Regions from separate parts of the Vagococcus sp. QWL-13 genome, predicted to be linked through region 2. Evidence: riboswitches for the same ligand, from Rfam matches in the RefSeq annotation. Region 2 holds a riboswitch; the other holds the start of a gene.
The links. Region 2 has a riboswitch for FMN ahead of AC4PHI_RS07515 (ECF transporter S component). Riboswitches for the same ligand answer to the same signal wherever they lie in the genome.

Region 1 (4,213 bases), 950 kb from region 2:
GAACCCGATATTATCTATTCCGTTTATATTGACACCTATTGTTAATACGATTTTGGTATACATTGTTACAACACTTAATTTTATGCCTAAAATGATGGTGAAACCACCTTTTTCAATTCCCGCTCCTCTAGGTGCACTCATTACTTCTAATTGGAATTGGTTCGCTTTCGCGATGGTTATTATGTGTTTCTTCACATCACTTTTAATTTATTACCCGTTTTTCAAAATGTTTGAACGGAAACAACTGGAAGAAGAACTTTCTCAGGAAACTGTTTAGTAAGTCTTTTATGATATTATCAATTTTAATCAAATAGTCTGAATATTGTCTACCAATCAAACTAAAGACAAATTGACAAAAAAGTTGTTCTACTCTACTTTTAGAGTGATGTTTTTAAAAGTCATCAATGAATGAAGCCACTGTTTTTACGGTGTTTGTTAGCAATGGTTTACTCCTAAGTTTGCTTAAAAAACATCTAAAAATATTTACTCCTTACAATAAGCTATATTTTTAAGAAACGACACAGCTATTTGTCTAAGATCAAGTGGTAATTAAAGAGGCGCGGTTAAAATTAACCCCGCTTCTTTTTTATAACTTATTTTTTTGAACATCCTATACAGATTTTTTTCTAAATAAACAAGTTGAAAAAATTTCATTCATTATTCTCTGAGGCTTTCACTTTTCAAAATCAAACTGTTTCTTATCTCAGAGTCTATTTTTTTACTTTCGATCTTTCCTAAACTCGTCAATATACAAACCAACAGAACGAGTCATCTCTCTTGAGAAGTCAGAGTCAAATTTCCGACGATAAAAAGCCCGGACCCATTTTTCAAAATCAAATTCGCTTTTTGGTGATAATGCGGCTCTTTCCTCAAACATGGCACGCAGTGAATCCCCATCTAAACGATGATATGTGTTTTCATGAACAATGTATTTTTTATCAAAACGGTTTGGTTTTGGACGTCTTTTTTGTTTTTCAATCGGGTAACCAAATACTAGCATGGTGACCGGAAAAACATACTGCGGAAGATTCAGCAATTCTTTATGGTACTCGAATTTTTCCATAATATCGCCGATATAACATGAGCCGATTCCCAGACTTTCAGCAGCCATCACGCTATTTTGAGCTGCGATAAGTGCATCATTACATGCCAGTAAAAGTTCCCCAACATCCGGTTTTCTCGGACTCTCCTCGACTAATGAAAAAGTATCTATCCACTTCTGATAGTCGGCACAAAAAATCAGGGCCATCGCCGCGTCAGCAATGAATGCTTGATTATCACAACTAACGGATAACTTTTCTAACAATTCTCTGTCTGTAATGTCTAAGATGGTATACATCAATTGATTCCCTGCACTTGGTGCTTGAATCGCCGATGCCAGTATCAACTCTTTATCTTCCACAGAAATCACTTTTTCCAAATAAACCCGTATCGATTTCCGGTTAAACAGGCTCTGAATAATGGCATTCATCCTCTCAACCTCCAATACTTTTTTAGTTTTTCAACACCTATTCTAGTTCAATGTTGGAGATTTTAAAAGAAAAATCAAAAAAGAAAGATTTTAACCTATTCCCTCTTACAAGCTAATTCAGCAACCCTAATTATCGTCAAAAATAATAGCATTGACAAATCTTCATAACCATGAGAAAATATTCACAATAGAATAGTTCTTCAGGGCAGGGTGAAATTCCCGACCGGCGGTAAAAGTCCGCGAACCTTAAAAGGTTGATTCAGTGAAATTCTGAAACCGACAGTAAAGTCTGGATGAAAGAAGGAACAAATAGTATGCTAAGTTTTTTTTGGCGAAATACTTTTGATATCAGCAAGCTCTGCAGAATTATTTGCAGAGCTTTTTAATTTGGAAAGGAAGATGACGATTCATGCGAAATGAAAAAACACAAAAAATGGTGACGGTTGCTTTCTTGGGGGCTATTGCGTATTTGCTTATGATGCTGAAATTTCCGCTCCCGTTTATGCCGCCATTTATGGACTTTGACCTTGCAGCGATTCCCGAACTCTTGGCAACTCTTTTGTACGGCCCACTGTCAGGTATCAGCGTGGTAACAATAAAACTGCTGATAAAAATTGCGACTGTCGGTTCAAGTTCCATGTTCACAGGGGAAATTCAAAATTTTATTCTCAGCAGCAGCTTTGTTTTACCGGTGTGGTTCGTCTATCGGAAAAAACAAACAAATTCTTCTCTCACTTTAGGCATTGTGACAGGTGTATTTTTTACGACTTTTATCGCTTGTTTGTCTAATATTTATTTCATTATTCCTTTTTATAGTCGCCTGTACGGATTATCCATGGAAGCTGTTATTAAAATGACACAAGCAGTTAACCCTTATGTCAATAGCGTCCCTAGACTCGTAATGTTGGGCATCATTCCTTTCAACTTAATCAAGTTGGGAGTCAATGCGGGAATAGTCGTTGTTCTTTTCAAAAAATTATCAGTGATTTTTAATAGAAGGAGAGAAACTCATGGCGTTTAGCTTGGCAATGGATCAATGCTTTAATAAATTAGGGGACAAAAAAATTATGGCTCTCGGCTCTTCCCTTAACGATAAAGTCACTGTCAGAAATGTCAGCTGTATCATTCATGAAAGAAAAATATATTTTAAAACTGATAAAAACTTCCCTAAAACTAAGCAGTTGCTTCAAAATCCAAACGTTGCAATTTGCTACTGGGGAGTCCAAATTGAGGGAATAGCCATAAATCATGGATTAGTTGTTTTAGAAGAGAATAAATTTTTCGAAGATTTATATGAAAAGCATTGGAAAAACAGCTACAATGCTTATCCCCATAAAGAATCAGAAATCTTGATCGAGATTGTTCCAAAGTTTATAGAAATATGGGATCAAGATGAAAACAAGCAAGGATTTCAGTTGTTGATTGATGTAGACAATAAAAAAACAGAAAAACGACTATACGATTAACTTTATATGGTAAAAAAATTCATTTCAACTCCTCTACAAGGAATGGAAATGGATTTTTTATTTCTTCTCTTGTTTATCATGCCGTGATTTTCAAGTGTCTGCTATAAAGGGAAATGGACAGCAATTTGTATCTTCCGTGTTGAAAATTCAAACTTGGAAAAATAGTCTGTTGATCTCACTTCAGCATGTCAAAAGTTAAATGAATTTTTTAGATAGCGAACCATCAATAACATAAACAACTAGCAAGTAGTCTTAGGATATTAAAAAAACTTGAATTACCAGAAAAATAGTATTATTATGTATTTATGCGGTCGTGGCGGAATTGGCAGACGCGCTAGCTTCAGGCGCTAGTGGTAGCAATACCGTGGAAGTTCGAGTCTTCTCGGCCGCATAAAAAGCAGTTAAAATGCTGTCATATCAGTAGTTAAACAGAGTTTGCAGATAGTTTCTGCAGCTCTTTTTTTCTAGTCTATTTTTTGGCTGAGGCTAGTGGGTAACACTAGTTTAATAAAAAGGTGGGAGCATGGGATATGACAGAAAAAAGAAGAAAATATCAGTTGGATGAAGATGAACTACAACTAGTCTCTGGAAAAGTTGCTATAACAGATGAGGAGGCATTTGACAGGTTTATCACAAGTAGGGTACTGATGGGAGCAAAGACAGGATGAGCAGTAAGTATTGCTGTTTGTCCTCTTTTTCTGTTTGTTAAACAGTGGATTTTACAAGGTGATTCTGTTTCAGGTATACTGCTCTATAAAACAGTATAAGCTGTGAGAATGACTGTTCAGAACAGCAAAAAAGACAGAGAATGACTCTGCCTTAAAGTGTTATTTATATTTAATTTCATAAGACTGTGTTTTGAAAGTAAGTATCTCACCACTCTCATCATCACCTTCATACTGAACTAGTTGAACTGCATGCTGCCCTTCTGTAATTCCTGATTTTACTTCTTGCAAGTGTAACTCTGCCTGTGTCATGCTATCTTGCTCTTTAGTTAACAGTACTCCATCCAAGTAGACAAAGGTCAATTTACTTCCATCAAAGCCATCCACATCAATGCTAATAGCTGTTGGAAAGGTTTCTGGATCATAAAATACCACAGGAATTAATCCATCAGCAGTACTGCCTCCTTCACTTGCAAGATCAAAAGTACCTTCTCCTGTTTCTACCTGTCGAGAAAAATCCTTATCTTTCACTACCTTTAACGTGTTCTCTTCTATTTCTTCCGATACTTTTTCAATGGCAACTCCAGTTTTATCTTTTTCATCTGATTTTT
Region 2 (4,213 bases):
GATCACTGCCGATACACTCTCGATCGAGGCACAAATTAAATTCATTGAACACGCCATGGAGGATTTACCTGAAAATCAAGGACTGTCTTTTGAGTCCTTATTTGTGACTTATTCAAGAAGTGAAATCGTGACTACTTTTATGGCGCTGCTAGAATTAATTAAGGCGCGTAGGGTGAAAGCACAGCAGAAGAATCACCGTGCACCTATTTATTTATACACTTATTCGGAAGAACTGGAGTAAAGACTGAATGATGAGTTTATACGGAAAAATTGAATCTCTTTTATTTGTTGTAGGAGAGGAAGGGATTTCTTTAGATGAGTTGTCTTTTTTGTTAAAGAAGGAGACGGCGGAAGTTTTTGAAAGTATTCGTTTTTTAGAGCATAAATATCAGCAAGATAAGGATTGCGCCCTGCATATTTTAGAAGTAGGCAATCAATTTGTATTGTCCACTAAAAAAGAATGTGCAGATGTCTTAAAAAAATATGCCCAGTCTCCCATGTCCAATCACCTGTCCCAGGCAGCTTTAGAGACTCTTTCGATTATTGCCTACAAACAGCCTGTAACCCGGATGGAAATTGATGAAATCCGCGGTGTCCAGTCCACTGGCTCTGTGCAAAAATTATTGGCCCGTCAGCTGATTGAAGAAAAAGGTCGTGTGAACGGACCGGGGCGGGCTATTTTATACGGCACAAGCTCTTATTTTATGAATTATTTTGGTCTGGAAACAATCAATGATTTGCCTTCAGTGGAAGAAATGGAAGAAGAATTGACAGAGGAACTCCCAAGTGATTTATTTTTTGATAAATTTAAAAAACAACTTGAGGGACAGGGCATTCATGATACAGAGGCTCTTAAAGAAATGGTAATCAGCTATGATGATACATCAACTGAGAAAGTGTCAGCTGAAGAAAGACCAGCTGCTGCAATACCCGGCTTAGATGAAAAAAACTTGTCTAGTGAAAAAAATGATATTGAAGAAGGAACAGGTGAATAAATAAATGGAAGAAATGCGTCTGCAAAAATTTTTGGCTCAAAGCGGTGTTGCCTCTCGTAGAAAATCAGAAGAGCTGATTGCTCAAGGTGTAGTAAAAGTAAACGGAAAAGTAGTGACTGAAATGGGGGTCAAAGTGTCAAAAAAAGACCTGATTGAAGTCAACGGGATTCCTCTAACTAGAGAAAAGAATGTTTATTTCTTGCTTTACAAGCCTAGAGGAGTTATTTCAGCAGTCAGTGACGATAAAGGTCGTAAAGTTGTCACAGATTTATTGCCGGGGGTTAAAGAGCGTATTTTTCCGGTGGGACGTTTGGACTATGACACATCAGGATTATTATTGCTGACCAATGACGGAGAGTTCATGAATAAAATTACTCACCCAAAAAATGAAGTAGCTAAAGTGTATGTGGCAAAAGTCAAAGGTCTGCCAACCCAAAAACAATTAAGGGAATTGGAAAAAGGCATCAAAATTGACGGAAGGAAAACAGCACCTGCCAAGGCTTGGGTTTTATCAAGAGACAAAAAAGCAGAGACAGCAATCGTGGAACTGACTATCCATGAAGGACGGAACCATCAAGTGAAAAAAATGTTTGATGCAATCGGTTTTCCCGTGATGAAATTAAAAAGAGAGCGTTTAGGTACCTTGGATTTATCAGGCATGTCACCTGGTCAATACCGAAGTCTGTCTGCAAGGGAAGTCAAAGAACTGTTGAATCAGTCTGATGCCTAGCATTTGATAACTAAGGTAGAAACAGAAGACTTGTCTAGGACAAAAAATTTTGTTATAGTATAAAAGTAATTAAATATTAAGGTTCGTCTTCAGGGGCAGGGTGTAATTCCCGACCGGTGGTGATAGTCCACGAACTATTTCTTTTTGAAATAGCTGATTTGGTGTAATTCCAAAACCGACAGTATAGTCTGGTATAAAGAGGATTGGGCTTATTTGATGAAGTATCAAGTAAGATTTCTCGCTATTTTCTGCCCGTGGACAGAAAATAGCTTTTTTTATTGAAATCGACCCTTGAAAAACTATCAGATGTTAAAGTTCGGTGGAGATGAATCCTTTTAGGAGGATTAGTTGTATGAGAAAAAGTAAGATTCAACGTATGGTAGGAGTTGCCATGCTAGGTGCTGTCGCGTATGTATTAATGTTTTTATCGTTTCCTGTCATTCCTGCGTATGCATTTATGAAAGTCGATTTTAGTGAGATTCCAATATTGATTGGGGCCTATATATTCGGTCCTTTTGCTGCCGTAGGGATTGCAGCTGTTCGGTCGGTTTTGCATTTTCTAACCACAGGGATAAGCGTTCCTAATATGGTAGGGGATTTGGCAAGCTTTTTAGCGGGAATTTCTTTCGTGCTGCCAGTTTATTTCCTATCAAATAAAAAAGCAACGACGAAACAACTTGCAGGAGGATTAATCTTGGGAACCCTCTTGATGACATCGGTGATGATGTTTTCAAATTATAGTTTTATCTTGCCTGTGTATGCTAAATTCATGGGATTCCAACTGCCGGGGACATTGGCTTCATACATCATGTTCGGGGTATTGCCCTTTAACTTGATTAAGGCGGTCATCGTGAGTACCGCATTCATACTTGTCCGTAAAAACTTGTTGCCTTGGCTAGAGAAGAAACAAAACCTCAGTCATCATTTACAATAAAAATATAAAAATTAAAACGACACCCCAATCAGTTCTCGGGTGCCGTTTTTTCTTTTTCGATAATGATTGCCCTTGTGGGACATTTTTTATATGCTGACAGACACTGTTCCCTTTGTTCACTGGGAATCATTTGGCTCAATGCCTCAGGATCGTTTTTAAAAATCACGATACCAGCAGCATCATAATCAAAAATATCCGGAGCTTTGACTTGGCAAAGACCGCAGGCAATACAATTTTCTGGTATAATTCTAGTTAGCAACTCAATCACCTTAAAAAGAGGTATTTCAATGACAATGAGTCTTGATACATTTATTTTAACGCTCTTCACTCATGGTTACAAGGCAAGAATCAGTACACTTTATCAGCTTTTGATCGGCAAGAGGACGTCCTCTATTTTGTGCTACGGACATTTCTACGGACAGCTGCCTTACTTTGGTGTATTGCCTAAACTGGATAAAGAAACTTTCCAGCGTTCCATAAATAGTTTAGTGAAGAAAAATTTATTGACTGTGACAGATGAAAAGGGCGGCATCACCAATGAAGGGAAAAATTTTCTGCAAACGACTGACTTGGTTAATTATGCCAAACTAGATTACTTTACTTACGGGAAATCATGGCAGTCTTTTTTTGATTTTTTATTATTTTCTACCCAAGTGACAGCGGAACTAAATGCTGGTAATCCCTCCTATGTGCCGGTGGAGAATAATCCCTACAAACATTTTCAATTAAAAAAATGGCTGGCCCATCAGCTGGAGAAGCATTCTAAAGAAAAATTTATCCTAGGCTTTACGTCAGAATGGCAGCAATTGGCAGCAACGTTGCCGGAGTTGGAAGGGGATTTTTTGACTAATCAGCTGACAGGTGCCGGAGTGGTGGGAAAAACTTACCAACAGCTTGGCAGTCTTTTGGGCTTTGGTCAGTTTGAACTTTTACTATTTCATCGCCATTGCATCCATTCAGTGCTGACTATTATAAATAATTTTCAAGAAGCCTATCCCATCATGTATAGTTTATATCAGCTGGCAGATGTGCCCAACTATAATCAAAGTGCTTATCAAACCTATCAATCCTACTTGCAAATCAAAAATATTGATAAATTAATCAAACTTAGACGGCTTAAAAAAAGTACGATTTTGGATCATTTGGTTGAATTTGCCATCATCGACCCGGCATTTCCTTTTGCAGATGTGCTGACTCCTGAAATTAGGGAGATATTATTAGCAGCAGAAGAAAGCTGGCCAGATTTTCGCGACTGGAAAATATCCATGATTCAGGAATCATATCCGGATGTATCATTTTTTGAGATGCGCCTTTATCAAATCTGGCGGGTAAGAGGGATGGTGAAAGCTGATGAATAAAAAAATTCATCTATTGCTCAAAGAGCGTTTTGGTTTTTCGTCTTTTAAAAAAGGACAGGAAGAAACGATTCAGAAAATCTTATCGGACGATAATGTTTTATCCGTTTTACCTACCGGTACCGGCAAATCCCTGTGTTATCAATTGCCAAGTTATCTGCTTTCTGGTACTACAGTTGTGGTGTCGCCTCTGCTTTCA

Region 1: it holds a riboswitch for FMN, as region 2 does, so the genes downstream of both, AC4PHI_RS03155 (ECF transporter S component) here and AC4PHI_RS07515 (ECF transporter S component) in region 2, are expected to answer to the same signal.

Annotation. Positions count from the first base shown of each region.
Region 1 covers NZ_CM178746.1:661,198-665,410, reverse strand. The annotation lists gene AC4PHI_RS03165 (PTS sugar transporter subunit IIC) at 1-277, shown strand, start outside; gene AC4PHI_RS03160 (nitroreductase family protein) at 719-1,471, opposite strand; FMN riboswitch at 1,664-1,780, shown strand; gene AC4PHI_RS03155 (ECF transporter S component) at 1,881-2,492, shown strand; gene AC4PHI_RS03150 (pyridoxamine 5'-phosphate oxidase family protein) at 2,482-2,937, shown strand; tRNA gene AC4PHI_RS03145 (tRNA-Leu) at 3,245-3,328, shown strand; gene AC4PHI_RS03140 (hypothetical protein) at 3,468-3,605, shown strand; gene AC4PHI_RS03135 (hypothetical protein) at 3,765-4,213, opposite strand, start outside.
Region 2 covers NZ_CM178746.1:1,609,502-1,613,714, reverse strand. The annotation lists gene AC4PHI_RS07530 (segregation/condensation protein A) at 1-241, shown strand, start outside; partial or broken gene scpB (SMC-Scp complex subunit ScpB) at 252-815, shown strand; gene AC4PHI_RS07520 (pseudouridine synthase) at 1,009-1,725, shown strand; FMN riboswitch at 1,807-1,933, shown strand; gene AC4PHI_RS07515 (ECF transporter S component) at 2,078-2,659, shown strand; gene AC4PHI_RS07510 (ferredoxin) at 2,688-2,918, opposite strand; gene AC4PHI_RS07505 (YpbB family protein) at 2,947-4,017, shown strand; gene AC4PHI_RS07500 (RecQ family ATP-dependent DNA helicase) at 4,010-4,213, shown strand, end outside.